One region of the Lactobacillus juensis genome, then DNA from elsewhere that is predicted to be linked to it. Evidence: predicted binding sites of a transcription regulator. Region 1 holds the regulator's gene; each other region holds the start of a gene.

Region 1 (5,559 bases):
GAAATTGTTGTTTGATCACACCTAATTGATCTTTCATTTCCATTAATGCAACTGGCAAAGTATTGAAATTGGCTGCCATTGGAGTAAGCAATGTGCCACAATACCCAGATGTCATTCCCAGTGCTGCAACTACAATCGGTGAGCCACCTTGGGCCACAACGAAGGGTATACCAATCCCTGCTGTAATAACCGCAAAAGCCGCAAATGCATTACCCATAATGGCAGTAAACAATGCCATGGCAATGCAATAAAGCGCAACTCCTAATAAGTGGTTTCCAATAGGAAAAAGACCAGAAATAGCCTTGGCAGTCACTTGTCCCACACCTGAAGCTGTAAATACCACACCCAAAGTAGCGAGTAATTGTGGCAAAATACCGGCAGAGCCGACAGAACGCACCATTCTTTGTGTATCTTCGTAAACTACTTTGGCATTTGATTTAGTCAAAATTTGGGCAACAACAAGTGAAACAATAGCTGCTACACCGATACCTACTTGACCACCTAAATTAGTAAATTGGGCTATGACCAAAGCTAAAACTGCTAGCAAAATACTGGGTAAGAAAATCCAGTTGCCAATGCGGTTAACCGTTTTTTGAGCTAATTTTTCATCCAATTCCTTAATATGGCCGACACGAACTTGCTTAAATAATGATAGCAAGGCAATAATGACGATAAGGCAACCGTTAATTGCATTTGGCAGCCACTGTCCAGCACAGAAAAGCACTGCAAACAAAAGCCAAAATAATCCAGTACCCCAACGAGCTGAATTAGACTGGTCGCGCCAAGATTCAATAGCAGCAGCCAAGAAAAATAGGCCAATTAAAATATAGAATGCAAGTAAAATATTATTAATTAAAGTATCCATTATTTCTCCTATTTTTCCTTATTTTTCATTAACTTTTGGTCAAACGCGTGATTGTAGAACAAGCATAAAATATAGCTGATAATAGCTACAGGAAAAGTGTATAAAACAATACCGGCAGGATCTACAGGATGGCCCAGCGATTTCATCGTACTTGCAATAAGTAAAACACTTGAGGAAGCCACAAACAGGTTTTGCGCAAAGAAATTACCAAAATTTTCTGTTGCAGCAGCTCTACCTTTAATTTGGTCTACTTCAAGAGGTGTCAATTCGCTATTAACTCTACCTGCTGCTTGTGCCATGGGATTAATTAATGGCGCAATAAACTGGACGTGACCCTGCAGCGAAATGCCAAAAGCACCAGCAATTTCACGAACGGCCTGGTAAATATCGAATATACGACCAGGTGTCAGTTTCTTCATTTTTTTAATCAAATTAACAGCGGCTTGTTTTAAACCATGTCTTTCTAAAATTCCAATAGTTGGTAAAGTGAGAAAGAAAAGAGAAACCATTCTGTTATCCATAAATCCTTTACCCAGAATTGTCAAAAATGAGGTAAAATCTATTCCTGAAACTAATGCTGTAACCATAGCAGCAATTACAACTACTGCTATCGTGTCAAGCCCTAAAGCGAATCCGACTACAATAACAACAATACCTAATAAACTTAAATATTCCACTAATGTTCCTTTCCAGTGAACGATCAAAACTGATATAATCTTAAAACTGCATTATAACAAAAAATCCTACCAGCAAGCCCCCACAGGGTTGCTAGTAGGATTTATTAAATAACTAATAAAAACTAGATTACATTACACCTGGATTGCCAGCACCTGCGCCTGCATTAGGGTCAGCAGCAGGTTTATCTTCTGGTATTTCGGCAACAACAGCTTCAGTAGTTAGAAGCAAAGCGGCAATAGAAGCAGCATTTTGTAAAGCAGTACGGGTTACTTTAGTTGGGTCAATAATTCCGGCTTCAACCATATTTTCCCATTTGCCGTTAGCTGCATTATAGCCAACTTCATTTTCTTGACCTTCGAGTTTGTTCAAAATAACTGAACCGTCTTCACCAGCATTGTCAGCGATTTGACGAACTGGAGCAGTTAAAGCTTCTAAAACAATGTTAATTCCAGTTTGTTCATCAGCATTGTCACCTTTAAGGTCTTTAACAGCATCCTTAACATCTACTAAAGCAGTACCACCACCAGCAACGTAGCCTTCATCAACGGCAGCACGAGTGGAGTTCAATGCATCCTCAATGCGGTATCTGCGTTCTTTCAATTCAGTTTCGGTAGCAGCACCGACATGAATAACGGCAACACCACCAGTTAATTTAGCTAAGCGCTCTTGTAATTTCTTCTTATCAAAGTCAGAAGTAGTTTCTGCAATTTGCTTTCTAATTGAATCTTCACGGTCTTTGATTGCTTCGTCTGAACCAGAACCATCAACAATAGTAGTTGAATCTTTAGTTACAGTTATGCGACGAGCTTGACCTAATTGATCAATCTTAGTGTCCTTTAACTCAAGGCCTAAGTCCTCAGTAATAACTGTACCACCAGTTAAAGCAGCAATATCTTGCAATTGTTCTTTACGACGGTCGCCAAAGCCAGGAGCCTTAACAGCAACAACATTAAAGGTACCACGAATCTTGTTCAAAACTAAAGTTGGCAATGCTTCACCAGAAACATCATCAGCAATAATCAGCAATGATTTACCTTGTTGCACAATTTCTTGTAGCAATGGCAAAATGTCTTGGATATTGGAGATCTTCTTATCAGTAATTAAAATGTATGGATTGTCAAGATCAGCTTCCATCTTGTCGTTGTCGGTTACCATGTATTGTGAAAGGTAACCACGGTCAAATTGCATACCTTCGACTACTGATAATTCGGTTTCAATACCACGTGAATCTTCAATAGTAATAACACCATCATTACCAACTTTTTCCATTGCGTCAGCGATCAGGTCACCAACTTCTTTTGAAGCTGAAGATACTGAAGCTACTTGAGCAATTTGGTCTTTTGAAGAAACAGTATGACTAATTTTATGTAATTCGTTAACTACAGCCTTAGTAGCTTTTTCAATACCACGACGAACGCCTACAGGGTTAGCACCAGCAGTAACATTCTTCATACCTTCACGAATGATTGCTTGAGTTAAAACAACGGCAGTGGTAGTACCGTCACCGGCAATATCATTAGTTTTTTGTGCTGCTTCGGCAACTAACTTAGCACCCATATTCTCATAATGATCTTTTAATTCGATAGCTTTGGCAATGGTCACACCATCGTTAGTAATGTCTGGATTGCCGTATGATTGCTCTAAAACAACATTTCTACCCTTAGGACCGATTGTAGCCTTAACAGTATCAGCTAATTTGTCAACGCCCTTTAATAGAGAACGTCTTGCTTTTTCTGAAAATTTAATTTCCTTTGCCATATTTTTCTGCGCTCCTTAATTACTTAACAATTGCTAAAATATCTTTTTCGTGAAGGACTAAGTACTTTTCGTCATCGTATTTGACGTCTGTGCCTGAATACTTGTCATATAAAACAACGTCACCCTTTTTGACAGTCATAGGAATTTTACTGCCATTTTCAGCATAACTACCTTCACCAACAGCAACAACTTCACCTTCTGTTGGCTTTTGTTTAGCATTAGAAGCCAGGACGATTCCGCCTACAGTTTTCTCTTCTTCTTCTTTAACTTTAACGATCACGCGATCACCAATTGGTTGTAACACGTTTGTCCCTCCTAAAATTAAATTATTAATCTATTTTACGTGTCATTAGCACTCCTATTAGTTAAGTGCTAACTTACATTTATGATAATAACCCCTTTTATAAAAAAATGCAAGAAAAAATTAGCACTTTGAGTAAAAAAGTGCTAATTTTATTTTTATACCTACTTTTTCTTGTCTGAGTCCAGAAAGTAAATTAGAGTTTGTAATTCCGTTGCCAAATCAACGTTCTGGATTCTAATACCACTTGGAGCAGACAAACGAATTGGCGTGAAATTCATGATTCCTTTAATGCCAGCTTCAACCATATCATCAGCGGTTTTTTGAGCTGTCGTAGAAGGAACAGTCAAAATGGCAATAGAAATCTGCTGATCACTGAGCTGTTTTTTTAGTTCACTCATATCATAAACAGGAACACCACTAAGAATCTTGCCCGTAATTTTATCATCAATATCAAAAGCACATGAAATACGGATATTGTTTGTACGCTTGAAATTATAGTTTAATAAAGCATGGCCTAAATTACCAACGCCAACCAGGGCAACATTTGTTAAAGTATCTTGATTTAAGATCTTTTTAAAAAAGGAAAGCAAGCTTTTTACATCATAGCCATAGCCCCGTTTTCCCAATGCACCAAAGTATGAAAAATCACGTCTGATTGAAGCACTATCTACTTGAACAGCCTCAGATAATTCAGTTGAGGATACCTTTTCTTTACCAGCCTCATTTAAAATTATCAGGTAGCGGTAATATAGCGGCAATCTTTTGGCCGTAGCCGTGGGTATTTTGATTTTTTCCATTTAAAAAGCCTCCAACTTGATTAAGTATATATTTTGTTTTGTGAATTTTTCAGCAATTACTACTATTTTATCTATAAATTTGCGCTATTTGCAAACATTTTTTTCACAATCTATCAAATTTTAGCATAATAGTAACAGGTTGATAATAGAAATTTGTATTTTTACTCTTTTAAATGTAAAAATGCTTCTTTTTTACATTTATTTCTTTTTACTTTAACAATCAAACTCTCCCACAAGAATTTTGTTACGTATGCTAAAATGGTTTCTAGGTGAAAAATTATGATAATTGCTCAAGGACACGATTTAGAAAAACAATTCGGTGCCAACACATTATTTAAAAACGTCAATTTTTCAATTGACTCAAATGCAAGAATAGGTCTCATTGGACCCAACGGTGTCGGTAAAACGACCTTGCTTAAGATTATGACCGGCGAAGAAGAAGCCACACATGGTGACTTCACCATCAATAAAAATATTGATGTCGGCTATATTGCTCAAGAAAATGATTTAAATGAAAATAAAACTATTTGGGATGAAATGCTGTCTGTTTTTACTCCCCTAATTAATATGGGTAAAAAGATAAGGGATTTACAAGAAGAAATGTCTGCAAATCCACAAAAAAAGGACCTGCTAAAACAATATGACCAGTTGCAATACAGCTTCGAACAACAAGGTGGATACACCTACCAGGCCGATATCAAAAGTATTTTGAACGGATTTAATTTTCCTGAAGCAACTTGGACTAAAAATGTTGGCAGCCTTTCTGGGGGAGAAAAAACGCGGCTTTCTTTTGTTAAGTTGTTATTGCGCAAACCCCCATTATTACTGCTTGATGAACCTACCAACTATCTGGATTTAGACACACTAGACTGGCTTGAAAATTACCTTAAAAACTATTCTGGTGCTATTTTGGTAATTTCCCATGATCAATATTTTTTGGATAATTTAGCAACACAGATTTTTGAATTACAATTTGGCAAATTAACTGTATTTAAAGGAAATTATTCTGCCTATGTCGCTGAACGTCAATTACGTGACCTTCAACAAGAAGAAGCATACGAAAAGCAACAAGAAAAAATCAAAAAAGACGAAGAATTTATTCAAAAAAATATTGTAAGAGCTAAAACTACTAAGAGAGCACAAAGTCGGCGCAAGCA
Region 2 (5,559 bases), 520 kb from region 1:
GGTTATAAAAGCTCTCTCTCCTGCTGAAACATTTTTACTGTATTTGCTTTCAAAAAAAGCTGAAATATCTTGATAAATAGTTGCATAATTGGTCTTAAGCACATCAGTTAACGGATTAAATACCTCAATATGATTTTCCTGCCTTTGCAAGAATGCTGAAATATGTGAATTAAGCTGTTCATAAAGTTGTTCAGAATCACGGTAATTAATTTTTTCTACGTCACTCATATAATCTATTAGCCGTAAAGTCAGAAGTTCCGATTCCGCCCACTTGTCAATTCTTACCTCTTTCTCACCCAAAAATGTTTTAAGAATAAAAGTCATATAGCTTTTTTCATTTTCCGGAACTGTCAGCTCCAACTTATCCAGCAAATTGTTCACAGAGTTCATAATTCTAGTATTAGCAATTTCTAAATTGGAAACCTGACTGTCATCAAGATATTGCTTTTCCTGCAAGCGTCTAATCCAAATGGCCATTAAAACAGAAATTTGTGCTTCTCTAGCAGAAACTCCTTCGTAACGACCACCAAGTATTAGTTCCTTAGCAACTTTATTAGTTTGCTCAAGTATGTTGGGATTTAAATAATCAATTACTATTTGGTAACTATCACTTCCTTCAAAGCTGCCTTTTTCCGTTAATTGCGAAATATCAATATTTTCAACAATCAATTGTTGAATCATTGTTCTGATATTTCTTTCAGCACCTTCAATTTTTGCTCCTTGTTGCGTATCTAAGGTCAGAGAATATTTAGCAAGAAATTCTCTAACCTGACGCATATCCTTGTCCATTGTGCTTTTACTTATATTCAGCCGCTTTTGTTCTTCATAAATTTTTACCTGGCGAGGAGCTTTTAAAAAACTGATAATGATATGAAGTTGCCTTTCTTTAGGATCAAGAAATGTATCCGAACTAATTTTTAAAGAGTGAGATAAGGAATGTCTGGCATCTAAATCCAGACAAAAATAAAGCTGTCCCCGCTTATTAGAAATTCCCGTAATCGAAAGGTCACTTAAAGTTCGGTTAATATCATCCACATCATTTCTGATAGTTCTGGAAGAAACATTCAAGGCTTGACTCAATTCATCGATTGATAAATTTTCTTTATCAAGCAATTCATTTATTATCAGTAATTGCCGGTCTTTCATATTCCTCACCTCAATTCAAATAATACGTTACCGCTTACATATAAAAAAGAGTTTATTGTTTCCAATTTCTTTTGAAAAATAAGACACATAGTCTACCTACTTTCAACAAAATTATGCAAAAAACTACACTAAAAAAGAAGACACCTTGCGTTAACAACTATTGTGTCTTCTTTAAATACTCTATTTTGCGCTAAATCTATGATTCTTTTATTATTTTTAGACTTGCACTTGCCCCTAATCTAGTAGCTCCACTAGCAATCATTTGGCAGGCTTCAGCTTTAGTATGAATGCCGCCTGCTGCTTTGATGCCCATTTTAGTTCCGACGGTTGCGGCCATAATCTTAACATCTTCTGCTCTAGCTCCATATTTTGCAAAGCCAGTTGACGTTTTCACGAAATCAGCACCAGATTTTTCTGCTATCAAGCATGCTTTTTTTATTTGCTGCGAATTAAGAAAACAATTTTCAAGAATTACTTTTACCTTTTTTCCCTTTGAATGTACCGCTTCGACAACCGCTTTTTCATCTTTAAGCACCACATCATAGTCTTCTGAAAGAAATGCTCCAATATTTTGGACCATATCACATTCATCGGCACCATTTGCGACTGCTTGTGTTGCTTCAAAAACTTTAGTTTCAGTAGTAGTTGCTCCTAGGGGAAAACCAATCACCGTTACAGTATTAATTTTTGTTCCTTGTAATTTTTCACTCACATATTTTACCCAAAAAGGATTTACACAGACAGACGCAAATTGATATTTTTTAGCCTCTGAAATCACCTTATCAATTTGCTCTTGAGTCGCATTTGGCTCCAATAAAGTATGATCAATATATTTATTAATTTTTTCCATTACTTTTTCTCCCTTTCTGCAAATAAAGTAGTTATAAATATAGATTAATTGGTTAAGAAATTTTTTAAAAGCACTTTCTTTTTCAAAATTTTCAGGTAAATTCATAAACAATGTTCCAGTTTAATGATTACCAGGTTAACTTGCCCTAACTTCATAATACAAAAAGCAGGTCATAAGTTTTAACCAAATTTATGACCTGTTTTAAATGCTTATTAAATTCTTGATAAATATCTATTTAATTTTGCTTAATGCATCCCTGACAGCATCTTTTAATCCTCTTGTAGTATTAGAGGCGCCCGAAACTGCATCTACGTCAACCTTATTTTTATCGACCATTTTTTGAGGTAATTCGTTAATTGCTTTTTGGCCATAATCATCAGATTCAGCTTGTTTCAGCACCTCAACTTTTTTGAGGTTCTTTTGCTTATCAGCTGTTACTCTGACAACTATTTCATCTCCCATTCCTTTAGTAGATTTGCCGATATATTGTTCAGGTCCAGTTGGAAACTCTTCTTTCTTAATATCAGAATCAAGTGGTCGTGGCTTCACAGGTTTTGCAGGCTTAGGTGCAGATATGTTGCCTTCAGCAACGTCATCTTTTGGGTGAGCAGCATTTTGACCGGCAATTTTACCAAAAATCAAACAGTCGCCCAGATCAGAACCCCCTTGATACAGATTAGCCATGTTACTGCCGAGTTCACCGGCACCATATAAATGAGGAATCGGCTTGTGCTCAGGATCAAGAATTTCAGCTCTAGCATTTCTCCTAGGACCAGCTTCGGACCAGCCAATAGTTTGTACTAATGGAATTGCATAATATGGGCCGCTTTCTGAAAATGCACTTAATGTTGCAGGTTCACGATGGTAAGCATAATCATGCTTCTTTTCAGCAAAGAAGTTAAATTCATCGATCGTACTTTGCAGTTTAGCGGCAGCAACTCCCATTTTTTCTGCCAATTCAGAAATAGTATCAGCTTTAATAACCGAATTAAGTGCTTTATTATCAGGAAAAGTATCAATTTCACTTATTTTGTCATATTGCTTTTGATCAAAGACAAAGTAAGGGTGAATTGGATTCAACGGTTTATACCATGAACCATGATTTTCTACATAGCCTTCACGTGCTCCTTGATCTTCCTTAAAGTAGCGTGTTCCATCATCGCCAACTGTAAAGATACTACCAGTAAAGAAGACAGGGTTGCCCATATAAAACGGAGCACGCTTCATTCCGGGTTCATAAAAGGCAAAAGCTTGTTCCATTCCGCCAGCTGCATACATTGACATATGCCACATATCTGCTCCTGCTTCGTGAGCAAGGTCAATGCCCTTACCTTTATTATAAAGCGAACCCAAAGGTACCAACTTGTGTGAGCCAATATAGTCTTGAATCATTTGTGGATTATTTTCGATACCACCAGTGGCTAACACCACTCCATTTTTGGCATAAATATTTAATAAAACATTGTCACGTTCAATTTGGGCTCCCACAACTTTCTTACCAGGAGTCTGGAGAATATGCTTAACAGGTGCAGAATACCAAACATCTATCTTATCACTGCGATCCAATACTTTTTGCCGTAGAATGTTCCACAAAGAAGCGTTAAAAATACCCTTCTCCATTGTAATCATGTCATAGCTTTTGGCACCCGGTAAATTAGGATGATCGGCAATTACAGCGTCTTCTGGCAATCCTAAAATGGTTTTATAGCTAACGGGATTAGCAACATCCAGGTACTTTTTGAAATATTCTTTCATGTGTGTAATGCCATGAACAACTGTGTCTTCTATTTCAGGGTCAATATTAAAGTGTTGTGCCAAATGTTCATAGTAGGACCGATAATCCTCTTCGCTGCTACTGTAACCTACAAGTTCAGCAGCATATCTTGTATTACCACCTTCATGACCTTCCGGAGCAGAATCAACCAGCAGCACTTTTGCACCACTATCAGCAGCAAAGCGAGCTGCGGTCGCACCGGCTCCACCGAAGCCCAAGACTACTACATCATAACTTGCATCGTAATATGTATGTTCATTAACTATCATAATTGACTACCTCTTTTAAAAGAATCTTATTTTAGCTTAAAAGACTTAAATTTTTGCCTTTCAGCCTTTAAATATTATCTAGTGTTTATGTTAATAATATCACATAATCGCTTACATTTTTTATTTATCAGCAATTTAAATTCCATGACAAAAGCAGCTCACTATTAAGTGAACTGCTTTACTAATTATTTATTCTAAACCAACTTTTTTAAAGATTTCATCAACATGACGCAAATGGTAATGATAATCAAATGCATCACTTACATCATCTTCTGAAAGATAGTTCATGATTGGACTGCTTTCAACTAATTTTCTAAAGGAAATTCCTTCGTTCCAAGATCTTGTGGTTAACTTCTGAACCATATCATAAGCATCTTCACGAGAAAGACCTGCTTCATCAATCAGTTTTAATAATAAGCGCTGTGAATAAATCAGACCATAAGTTTTATCCATGTTCTTAAGCATGGTTTCTGGAAAAACATCAAGGTTAGTCAAAATGCGATTAAAACGATCAAGCATATAATCAATACCAATTGTAGTATCAGGTAAAATTACACGTTCAGCACTGGAATGGGAAATATCGCGTTCATGCCAAAGTGATACATCCTCATAAGCAGTTATAATATGACCCCGTAAAACCCGTGCCATTCCGCAAAGATTTTCTGAGCCAATAGGATTACGTTTGTGAGGCATTGCTGAAGAACCTTTTTGCCCTGCACGGAAATGCTCTTCTACTTCGTGAATTTCAGAACGTTGCAAACTTCTAATTTCGGTTGCCCAATTTTCAATAGTTGTGGCTATTAACGCCAAAGTAGCAATATATTCAGCATGCAAATCACGCGGCAATACTTGACTGGTAATTGGCTGCTGAGTTAAGCCTAGCTGCTTTAAGACACTGGTTTCAACAGCTGGTGGTACGTTAGCAAAAGTCCCAACGGCACCGGAAATTTTTCCTGATTCTACTCCTTTTGCTGCATGTTCAAAGCGTTCGATATCACGCTTAATTTCCGCATACCAACGAGCTAGTTTCAAGCCAAAAGTAGTGGGTTCAGCTTGCACACCATGCGTGCGCCCCATTTCCACCGTATTTTTATATTTACGTGCTTTTTCAGCAATCGTCTTTTTTAGTTTGTGCAGATCTTGACGAATAATCTCATCTGCCTGTTTTAAGATATATCCTTGTGCCGTATCAACAACATCCGTCGAAGTCAGACCAAAGTGTACCCACTTTTTCTCTGGACCCAGGCTTTCAGAAACTGTTCGTGTAAAAGCAACCACGTCATGATGAGTTACCTGCTCCAATTCTGCCACCCGCTCTAGCGTGAAGCTGGCATTTTGAGCAATTTTAGCAGCATCTTCTTTTGGGACTTCGCCTAATTCACTCCAAGCATTGGTAGCAGCAATTTCTACTTTTAGCCATGCTTCATATTTATTTTCATCAGACCATATTTTACCCATTTCAGGGCGAGTATAACGTTCCAGCATAAATTACATTTCCCACGGATTTTGTAAAACAATCG
Region 3 (5,559 bases), 200 kb from region 1:
CAAATCTCCTAAAGCTGTTATATTAAAATGTTGTTAATACCTTAAATTATAACAAACTTAGACTCATTAGTTTAACATCATTGTTCTTTTAGCTTATTTTATTAAAATTAAATAATAAGTTTTGCCAGCTTTCTCAAATGTGCTCATAATTATGAAGTCATATATAGCATAAAAAGATAGGAGATTAAATGAACTATATAGGTAAAAAATTAAAAAGTTTACGTCAAGAATTAGGATTGACTCAAACAGAAATGGCAGCTGGTGTTATTTCTGTTTCATTTTATTCAAAGGTAGAAAGAGGACTAAATGATATTGGAGTAAATGACTTTTTAGATATTTTGCAAAAGCATAATGTGAGTCCACAAAGTTTTTTAGGGGATTATAAGCTTGAAAAAGATAATAAAAGGAAAGTAATTTCACTAATGAATAGTTTTTTGAAAGCTGCTTATGCCAACGATGATTATGAAATTAATTCAATAATTAAATTATTTGAAAAAATTCAGCCACAAACTCCTTTCATAAAATATACTGTATTAGCTACTAAATTGATAGCGAATACTCATGATGATAAGGCTTTAAAAAGATTGAGTAATGCTGAGAAAAGCAAGATTAAAAAATTGATTTTCCGAAAGGACACGGATGAAAATGAATATTATAGAATAATATTAATGGCAAATTTAATACAAATTTATAACGTAGATGATGCATCATTTTTGGTAAGGAATATGATTAGAAAATATCAGAATTTTAATAAAATGGACAGAAAAATGCTATCAGCAATAAGTGCCCTAATGATTAATTATATTGACTGGTGCATGAAAAAAGGTAGAAAAGAACTTTGTCATGATGCTTTATTATATATTGAACAGCTACCAAGCAATATGGAATTAGCTTTTATAAAAATATTAGGTAAATTTTATGAAGATTTAATTGCAGGAAAAAGAAAAGAAGCTAAACAAATTTTGAATATATTGAAAGAATCTGGTTATGAGGTAAATGTAAAAAGAATAGTTAAAATAAATTTTCAAATATGAAAATATAGATACTTTTTTTAATTTGAGAGCTATCATTTAATAAAGAAATTTACTAGAAAGGGAGTGTAAATATGGACTTGTTGAGAAATGTAATTATTATTTTACCTGAACCATAGATTTAATTCAAAATAAAAAATTAACGAAATAGGTAAATGCTCATATTTACCTATTTTTCTATGTAAAAAAGTATTAGTTACCTTATTCACAATATCTGAATTTAGAATTATAATTAAGTTGTCTATATCAGAGGTTTTTATATGGAGGCTTAATAATGGATAATGAACACGGTTTTAAATGGGATGCTGTTTATGATGTAATAGTTTTAGGATTTGGTGGTGCTGGTGCTACAGCTGCCAGGTTTGCGGCAGACAGTGGTGCTAAAGTTTTATTGGTAGATAGTGCGCCAGAAGGTCATGAGGGTGGTAATACACGCTACGCTGGTCAAATGGTAGGAGCTGGTACGGATTATGAGGCTTTAAAAAAGTACCATGAAAACTTGGCGGCACCTTTGAAGCCAGACAAAGAACCCTTCAACAATTTAATTGAAGGGATGGCAAATATGAGTGAATATTTTGAAAAATATTTGGGTGTTAAACCAGTAAGTATGAAAAAATTGTTGGCTGGTACTCCTTCAACCAAATATGTGACTGAATATCCTGAACTGCCTTGTGCTGATTCTTATGATGATTACTTAGTTCATAATGGCACAAGCGATGCCGCCTTGTGGAAACTTTTACGCCAAAAAGTATTAGATCGTTCAGAAAAAATTACTGTTTGGTACAGCAGTCCAGCTAAACATTTAGTTCAAGATGGAGCTTCAAAAATTGTTTTAGGTGCTCAAATTGAACGAGATCATGTCTTACGCAACATTAAAGCAAATAACGGTGTAGTTTTAGCGGTCGGTGGTTTTGAAAATAATAAGGAAATGATCCAGACATTTTTGCAGTCTTCTTATTTGTCACCAATTGGTTCTCTGTACAATAAGGGTGATGGCATTAAAATGCTGGAAGAAGTAAATGCTCAATTGTGGAATATGCGGTCTTTTGAATCACTTGGTCAATTTCATGGCCTTTCACCAAGGCAAAAAGAAGGCATTCGTTCGACATATGCTTTAAATGTCTTTTGGTCAGAAATAGCAAAAGGTAGTGCAATCGTTGTTGGTGAAGATGGTAGTCGTTACTTCAATGAAGCAGAACTAAATCGACATGGTCATATTTATAATCATGGTGATTGGGTAGTACCGTTGAATCAAAACCATCCTTATATGATTTTTGATCAGAAAAAATACGAAGAACTTCAAAATGAACCAAATGATGGTCTTAAAGTGCCTCATTTCTTGGATAATATTATTAAGGCTGATACAATTGCTGATTTAGCTTCTGCAATTGGTAAAGATCCCGAAATTTTGTCTCAAACAATTTCAGAGTTCAATTTTATGGCGCAACAAGGAAAAGACTATGCTTATCACCGCGACCCTGCAACTTTGCGTGCATTTAGTCAAAATGGGCCATTTTATGCAATTGCTCTGAGACAAAATATGCTTAATACTCAGGGTGGCGGCCGGCGTGACGGTCATGCTCAAGTACTAAATCCTAATGGGACTCCAATTCCGCATTTGTTTGAAGCAGGAGAATTAGGTTCACCATTTGTTAATAAATATACTACCGGTGGTAATATTGCCGATTGCTTAATTTCTGGTAAAATTGCTGGAGAAAATGCTGCTGCTACTAAACAGGATTTATCTAGAATCGGTACAACGGATTTAACTAGTGCGCCAATTAATGATAATTTTGTTGCCTCAAGTGATGAAGGCGCTCAAAAATTTAAAGTCGGTCCTAATCAATATTTAGGATACAGTAATCAAGGTATGGGAGATGGCGTGGTTGTCAGAACTACCTTGGATGAAGCAGGCAAGATTGTGGATGTCGAAATTTTAAAGCAAACTGAAAGTGATGACTACGGCTCAAAAGCGGTTAAAGAGTTACCTCAAAAAATGGTTGAGCAAAACACCTACGATGTCGATGCTGTTTCTGGAGCATCAGAAACCAGCAGAGCAATAAAAGAAGCTGTCAAAGACTCCTTGAGTAAAGCAAAGAAGAAGTAAAAGATCTTTTTACTATTCTAAAAGCTAAAATCGATTATGAAATTTTAATAAGGATTTATCAGAAGACGAAGAATTTCGTCTTTTTTGTTTGCTAAAAATTTCTTACTTTTGTGACCTCGCCAGCATTAAAACTTTTTAAACCTGTTTCGGTTTCTAAAACTAAATTTGCCTGTTGCGTTAAGTCTGTCACTTTTCCCTTTATTTTTTGTTTGCCGAGTGCCAGTACTACGTCATGATTCATTAGTGCCAGCTTCTCTTTGTAATCAGGCAGAAAATTGCTTTGATCAAATTGAGGAATAAATTCTAATAAATTTTTTATGATTTGAGCGATAAATTGGCAAATATGCTTTTCACTGGGAATTTTTGTTAGTAAGTTGCCAGCTGTGTTTAATTCATTATGCAAATGATCCTGGTAAAGATTACAGCCAATGCCAATAACAGCAACTTGGGGCTGTGGTAATTCAACTAAGATACCAGCTATTTTTTTACCTTTAAAAAGCAGATCATTCACCCACTTGAATTGAGTCTCTACATGAAATACCTCATTAATAGCTAAATGCAGTTGCCAGGCAATACCTGTAGTTAATAATCCTTGATTCTGCCAGTTCAATTGCGGCACTTTGATAACAAGTGATAAATAAATGCCACCTTTTTGTGAAATAAAGTGACGACTTTGTTTACCGTAGCCAGAGGTTTGCTCATCACTTCCGTATAGCACTGGACCTAAATATCCCTTAGAAGCTAGTTTTTGTTTTGCATACAAATTTGTGGAATTAATACTTCTCCACCAATTAATTTCTAGTTGAAATTTGTTTAACAATATTTTGAGATATGCTTCTTTTTTTGAACTATTCATTAATAATCTATCCTTATACCTAATTGAATTTGCAAAAATGCTTTGAGATTCAAACTATTTATTTTTAGAGTTTTTTAAGAAACACTTGCCTTGATAACGCAAATAAATTAATATTGCAGAAAGGAGTTTGACATTTAGTAAATAATACCATATCATACTCTAATAATTTATTTTGAATATAAAAGTATTTAAAGGAGATGCTAGTCGTTGATATAAAGCGATTTTATTCGAATTAAAATTTGAATTATGGCTTTATATATGTTTATAAAAAAGAGTATCAAGATTTTATTAGTACAGATTATATAGTTGAGTAAGAGGTGATGCTATTGGAGACAAGTTTAAAACGCATCAATAATCTTTTGTCCACAGTTTATTCGGATATTATGAAAGTCGAAGAACGTGAATTGCGAAAAAGTGAATTTAAAGATATTTCACTAAGAGAATTGCACGCGATCGATGCCATTACCATGTATGAACATAAGACCAGCTCCCAAGTAGCAAGTGAATTGATGGTAACAGCAGGTTCGTTGTCAACTATGGTTAATAACCTGGTTCGTAAGGGCTATGTCATGCGAATAAATGGTGAAGATGATCGCAGAATAATCCGATTGGGTTTAACTAGTCGAGGACGATTAATTTATCGGGCGCATGATTCATTTCACCGCCATATGGTAAAAAAGTTTATTGAAGGCTTTGATAATGAACAGGTGGCAATTATCGAACGTGCGCTATTGAACCTGCGTGCTTTTCTTGAATTTCCGCCACGAATTGATAATAAAAGGAGCGTTAATTGATGGGCTTAAGAATTAGTCAGACTGCTCATTATGTTCCTTTTAAGGTAATTACTAATGATGATTTAGCAGAGATAATGACTACCTCAGATGAATGGATCTCTTCAAGGACAGGAATAAAAGAAAGACATGTAGTTCAAGGTGAACAGACTTCAGATTTGGCATTAGCAGTAGGTCAACAGCTTTTACAAAAAGCTAATCTCAAACCTGAACAACTAGATTTTATTATTGTGGCAACTATGTCGCCTGATTATCTGACACCTTCAACTGCAGCAATTGTGCAGGGCAAACTGCAAGCTGGTCATGCATTAGCATTTGATATTAATGCAGCTTGTTCTGGTTTTATCTATGCTTTGGCGATCGCGGATAAATTGCTAGCTGGCCCCTATCAACGAGGATTAGTTATCGGAGCAGAAGTTTTGTCCAAGTTGATAGATTGGCAAGAGCGCTCAACTGCTGTTCTCTTTGGGGATGGTAGTGGTGGCGTGTTAGTTGAAAAAAATTCTCAAGCAGAAGGAATAGTTGCTGAAGATTTGGCAACTTTTGGAGAGCTGGGAACAAAATTAACTGCCGGATACCAACCTTTATGTTCACCGTATAGTTCAGATAGCATTGCAAAACACAAGAAATACTTTGAGATGGACGGTAGAGCTGTTTATGACTTTGCTACTCATGAAGTACCTAATTCCATTAGGCGAGTTTTAACAAAAGCAAACTGGGAAAAGGAAGATGTGCAGTGGTTTTTGCTCCATCAAGCAAATGGACGCATTATCT
Region 4 (5,559 bases), 330 kb from region 1:
TCGCTGCCAATTTCATTAGAAGAGCGCATAGCTCCGGTTACTACCACAGGCATTTTACTGGAAATGGTTAAATCTAAAAATAAAGCTGTTTCTTCCAGGGTGTCTGTGCCGTGAGTCACGACTGCCCCGAAAAAACCTTCGGCTTCTGCTTGGCGGATACGCAAAGAAAGTTGCAACATGCGCTCTGGTGTCATATGAGGAGAAGGTAAGTTGAAAATTTCTTCAGTAACTATCTGGACATCGTCATTAACGTTTAAAGAGAGGTCAGTCAAGGGATTTTGACTGTTAGGCTTAATTTTTCCATTTTTATCTTCTGACATTGAAATGGTGCCACCAGTATGTAAGATCAGAATTTTTTTACTCATAATAGGTTTTTGCTCCTGTAATTTCTTTAATTAATACTTCTACAGGTTAGCATAAAATTAGGGATGCAGAAACCGTTAAAGACCATAGATTTTAGACATAAAATAGCACCCAAATTTGTCCTAAATTTGGGTGTCACTTCAAAAAGGCCAGCTGCTTTAAATTAAAGGTTTTAATCAGTGAAAATTTCTTTTGCTAAATCAAAAGCAGACCAAGCCTTCGGCCAGCCACAATAAAATGCCAAATGAGTAATCAGTTCGACCATTTCGTCTTTCGTAATGCCGTTCTTTTTTCCAATAATCATATGTGATTTGAGTTGGGGAAAAGCTCCTTGTGCCATTAATGCGGCACAGGTAATTAAACTACGGTCACGAGCAGACAACTTATCCTCTCTTGACCAGACTTCACCAAATAAAACATCATCATTCAATTCCGCAAACTTAGGTGCAAAATCACCTAAGTTATCTCTACCGGCTGTTTGCTTTTTCATTTTTTAATCCTCCAATTTTTCATATTCTTCATCTGTGACTGGCTCCAGCCATTTTGGTGTTCCCGCAGTGATAGCAATATGCGCAAACCAACTATTTTTGGTAGCACCATGCCAGTGCTTAACACCGTCGTGAACAACTACTACATCTCCCGGATGTAATTTACGTGCAGTCTTGCCTTCTTCTTGATACCAGCCTTCGCCAGCGGTAGCTAATAAAATTTGAAAGCCGCCCATATGCTGGTGCCAGTTGTTGCGACAACCCGGTTCAAAACTAACGTTTGAGACGCTTACGTTAATCTTAGGATCATTGACCAAGCTTTGCAGGTAACTTTGGCCAATAAAATATTTTTGATAAGCAGTATTCTTTTCACCCAAAGCAAAAATACCATTTTGCACATCATCTTTGTGATTGCCCATATTGATTCTCCTTTTTACCTTATTTATATGATTACTTTAGTACTTAATGTGTGCTTTAAGTCAAGTTATTTTGACAGTAATTATGAATTAAATTACATTTATTAATAATTAGTTATTGCTTTGTGAATTTATTATTTTGTTAAAAAATAATGTGATAAAATTAACTTGTTAAATGAAAACGATTTAATTAATGAGGAGATTTATATGATTTATCATAAAAACTTTGAATGGGATGCAAATTATGATGTTGTTGTCTTAGGTTTTGGTGGTGCTGGTGCTACTGCAGCACGGTTTGCAGCTGACCATGATGCTAAAGTACTGCTGGTTGATTCGGCTCCAGAGGGTCATGAAGGCGGTAATACTCGTTATTCGGCTCAATTAATTGGTTCTGGCGATGACTTTAATGAAATGAAAAAGTATTATCAAAAACTAACGGCGCCAATGGAACTTGACGAAGATATGATTGATACTTATGTTGACGGTATGGTGCACATTCCTGAATATGTTTCTAAATATTTGGGTGTTAAGCCAAATAGTGCTAAGGAATATGCTACTGATAAAAGTATTACTATCATAGAATATCCGGAATTTCCAGGTTCAGAGTCCTATGATTTAACCTCTGTAACTAAACATTGGTTTGATGCTGCCTTATGGCAGATTTTAAAGGAGCAGGTAGTAAAGCGACAAGACAAAATTGATGTTTTGTATGGGACACCTGCCGAAGAACTAGTTCAAGATCCGGAAAGCAAAAAGATCTACGGCGTGGTTATTAAACGCGATGGTAAACTATTAAAGGTTCAAGCTAAAAATGGTGTCGTACTGACTACCGGCGGTTTTGAAAATAACCAAAGAATGATTGAAGACTTTATTGGCGCCAAGAGATTGGCACCTTTAGGCAGCCTTTATAACAAAGGTGATGGGCTGAGAATGGCCCAGGAAGTTGGTGCTGATTTTTGGCATTTACATAATTATGAATCTGTAGGCCTGCTTCATGGCATGGCTTTTGCAGTTCCAGCAGGCCAACGTGGCCGTTTAATGTTGGGAGTCCAAAATGAAGCTGTTTCTAGCGGCAGTGTTTTTGTTATAGGCGATGACGGTACCAGATACTTTAATGAAGCAGAAGAAAATCGTCACGGTCACATCAAGAATCACGGCCAATGGAAAGTACCGCTAAACCAAGAACACCCATACTTAATTTTTGATGAAACCAAAAAGCAGGAGTTGGATAACGATAAAATCATTGGCGATTACAAGCCGTACACAGAAAATGTTATCAAGGCTGACTCCGTTTCCGAACTAGCCGATAAAATTGGGGTTGATCCAGCAGTTTTGTCTGATACTCTCAATCGTTTTAATAAAGCATGTCAAGAACAAGACGATCCCGAATTTAGAAGAGATCCAGCTACTTTGCGTGCGTTTGCTGGTAATACGATTTATGCTGTCAAGCTAGAACAGACAATGCTTAACACTCAAGGTGGTCCAAGAAGAAATAAGAATGCGGAAATTTTGGATACCAGAGGCAAAGCTATCCCTAATCTTTATTCTGCTGGTGAACTTGGCGGTATCTGTGCTAACCAATATCAGGGCGGTAATAATCTGGCAGAATGTTTAATTTGGGGCAAAATTGCTGGAGAAAATGCGGCTAAACCAAAGGTTGATGAAACAACAGATGCAGCAAGCGGTGCTACTATGCATGAAAAGCATTTAACTTCAGATCTTAAACATGAAACCTATGAAACAGGAGAGAACCAATACATTGGTAAATCTACTAAAGGCATGGGTGATGAAATAGTTGTCAGGGTAACTGTTGATGAGCAAAAGAACCTAAAGAATATTGAAGTTTTGAAACAGGCTGAGTCGGATGACTATGGTTTGAAAGCCATTAAGACTCTGCCTTCTAAGATGGTTCAGGAAAATACTGTTGATGTTGATGCAGTCAGTGGTGCTTCGAGTTCATCACGCGGTCTCAAAGACGCAGTTAGGGATGCGCTAAGTAAAATAAAGTAGTAAGTATTGCTAAAAAGGGTCATTAAAATTAAATGACCCTTTTGTATAGTTCAAAGCAGTAACTAATAGGACAGTCTTTTTTAAGTTCGTTAATTTTTAGTATAATATACGTAGAAACAAAATTATTTGATGAGGTAATAAAATGAATTTCACTCAATTACGCTGTTTTATTAAGGCCATAGATAATTCCAGTTTTACTATTGCAGCTGAGCGCTTAAATTTCTCCCAGTCGGCAGTTTCTAAAAATATTAAGGATCTTGAGGATACACTGGGGGTAACTTTAATCAATCGTGCTCATCACCGTATTTCCTTAACGAGCGCCGGCAAGTATTTCTATCGTGTTGCGCGCAATGTGGTAGATGATATGGATTACACGGTAGCATACTTGCAAAGCAAAAAGAATGATCCTGAAACTCTTTTAAGAATAGGAGTCTGCGATACACCGTTTGAACAAAAAATTCTGCCCATTTTTTTGCGTAAATTGCGTGAATCCGGTAGTAACTTGAATATCCAGTTTGTCTTTGTACTCAACAATTCTATCGGTGAACTTCTCAACCATCACGTTGATTTATGTGCAATTGCACGAGAAGATGTTGATGTCGTTGAAGATATTCGCTTCGAACCAATGGTTCAGGGCAAAGTAGTTGTAGCTTGCCCGAAAGGTTCTCCTTTAGCGGAAAAGTCTAAGATTGCTATCACTGATTTATTCGATCGTGACGTGTTTTTACTTGATCCTAACAGTTCTTTAAATGTACAGTTGAATTTTCAAACTACTTTGATCAATAAATTAGGCATGGAACATATCAAATTTGTACAAGATTTTTTGGCCATGGATATTTATGTTAGAGGTGGGTGGGGTTATGGCATTTTGCCTAACTTCATTGCAGATTATCAATCAGAGGGAATTAAATATATTCCTATTGATTATCATGATATTTCCCCATATGGAATTGCATACATGGAAAGCTTTACTAACGATTCTGTACTTGAAAAAGTGGCCAGTACATTAAAAAAAGCAATAAACGAATATTTATCTGAGGATAAAAATAAGTAATGCACAAATAAAAGTTGTTTTTGGAATGCTTGTAATTAGCACTTAAACGTTGATCTTACAAGCATTTTTTATTTTGCCTTTTTAAATTGTTATGTTCTGTATTCCATTTAGTAATTCTTAATTCTAAATATGGTGCATAAATTCACTTGATTCATAGTATTATGAAAACGGTTAAAGGATTTGTTTAAAGAAGTGAGGTATAAAAATGGAAAATACTTATGATGTCATTATTGCTGGTGCCAGCAATGCTGGCGCTATGGCAGCTTGTGCCGCTGCTGAAAAAGGAGCAAAAGTTCTCCTGATTGACAAGCAAGGAAGTTCAAGATTTTTATTCCGTTCATTCTTTGCTGCGCTGGACAGTAACGCTCAAAGAAGAGCAGGAATTAAAGTTGATAAAGCTAAACTAATGAACTTTTTAACCTTGTTCTTCCAAGATAACGTTGATGAACGTTTACTGTGGACTTGGGCAAATCATACAGATGAAACAGCCAATTGGCTGGAAGATAATATTTTGAAACCAAATGGGGGCATTTTAAAAGCACAACCAGATGCTCACTATGAAACTGTTGTTAATACTGCTTTCAATACGGAATTAGATGTTGCTACTCCTGATAATGATTGGGCCCATTATGGCGACTGGGTAATTGATAAAGTTAAAGAATTAGGAGTAACTCTTAAGTACAATACTAAATTAGAAGAATTAGTGACAGATGATCATGGTGCAGTTACTGGTGTAATTACCAGCGATCGCGGAAGTGGCGAAAAGACTGAGTACAAAGCAAATAAGGGTGTCATCATTTGTACTGGCGGTTACGGTGCCAATGTTGAATTGATGAAGAAATGGGATCCACTTGGCTACAAGAAGAATGTTTATTCAGATGGACCTCGTGACGATGGCTCAGGTATTCTTGCTGGTCTTAAAGTCGGCGCCGCTCGCGATGAGGAACCAGCTGAAATCATTTTTGATCGTGGAGCAGTTCCTGTTGGCACTAAGGCTGAAGACCATTATGTCATTGACTTTAAAGACCCAGGCTACTTCTGGATGGGTGCTTATCCTATGCTTAAAGTCAATCTCAAAGGTGAGCGCTTCGGTAATGAAAGTGTTCCTTACCAATTTGATATTAATGCAATGGCTAAGCAACCAGGATACCTGGAAGCACAAATTTGGTCTGAAGATACTATGGATCATTTGGCAGATTTCAGAACCCAAGGATGTTCTCGTTTAGGC

Evidence for each region. The regulator Rex, encoded in region 1, represses fermentation and respiration genes when NADH is low (regulators of the CRP and FNR family bind a similar motif). The targets are predictions, from matches to a motif close to TTGTGAANTANTTCACAA.
Region 2: AAA926_RS05330 (FAD-binding protein) is a predicted target of Rex. The motif match lies at 4,127-4,144, and genes of this name have one in related genera.
Region 3: AAA926_RS06625 (FAD-binding protein) is a predicted target of Rex. The motif match lies at 1,225-1,242, and genes of this name have one in related genera.
Region 4: AAA926_RS06100 (FAD-binding protein) is a predicted target of Rex. The motif match lies at 1,351-1,368, and genes of this name have one in related genera.

The regions. Positions count from the first base shown of each region.
Region 1 is NZ_BTTS01000002.1:739,898-745,456, reverse strand. Features, by position in the region: gene AAA926_RS07745 (DUF979 domain-containing protein) at 1-865, opposite strand, end outside; gene AAA926_RS07740 (5-oxoproline transporter, DUF969 family subunit) at 874-1,542, opposite strand; gene groL (chaperonin GroEL) at 1,670-3,301, opposite strand; gene groES (co-chaperone GroES) at 3,321-3,605, opposite strand; gene AAA926_RS07725 (redox-sensing transcriptional repressor Rex) at 3,767-4,402, opposite strand; gene AAA926_RS07720 (ABC-F family ATP-binding cassette domain-containing protein) at 4,682-5,559, shown strand, end outside.
Region 2 is NZ_BTTS01000002.1:215,968-221,526, reverse strand. Features, by position in the region: gene AAA926_RS05340 (BglG family transcription antiterminator) at 1-1,146, opposite strand, end outside; gene deoC (deoxyribose-phosphate aldolase) at 1,343-1,996, opposite strand; gene AAA926_RS05330 (FAD-binding protein) at 2,228-4,039, opposite strand; gene purB (adenylosuccinate lyase) at 4,229-5,524, opposite strand; gene AAA926_RS05320 (adenylosuccinate synthase) at 5,528-5,559, opposite strand, start outside.
Region 3 is NZ_BTTS01000002.1:542,561-548,119, forward strand. Features, by position in the region: gene AAA926_RS06620 (helix-turn-helix domain-containing protein) at 189-1,034, shown strand; gene AAA926_RS06625 (FAD-binding protein) at 1,306-3,138, shown strand; gene AAA926_RS06630 (biotin--[acetyl-CoA-carboxylase] ligase) at 3,230-3,994, opposite strand; gene AAA926_RS06635 (MarR family winged helix-turn-helix transcriptional regulator) at 4,315-4,788, shown strand; gene AAA926_RS06640 (beta-ketoacyl-ACP synthase III) at 4,788-5,559, shown strand, end outside.
Region 4 is NZ_BTTS01000002.1:411,660-417,218, forward strand. Features, by position in the region: gene AAA926_RS06085 (asparaginase) at 1-365, opposite strand, end outside; gene AAA926_RS06090 (carboxymuconolactone decarboxylase family protein) at 536-853, opposite strand; gene AAA926_RS06095 (cupin domain-containing protein) at 857-1,270, opposite strand; gene AAA926_RS06100 (FAD-binding protein) at 1,475-3,277, shown strand; gene AAA926_RS06105 (LysR family transcriptional regulator) at 3,420-4,331, shown strand; gene AAA926_RS06110 (FAD-dependent oxidoreductase) at 4,537-5,559, shown strand, end outside.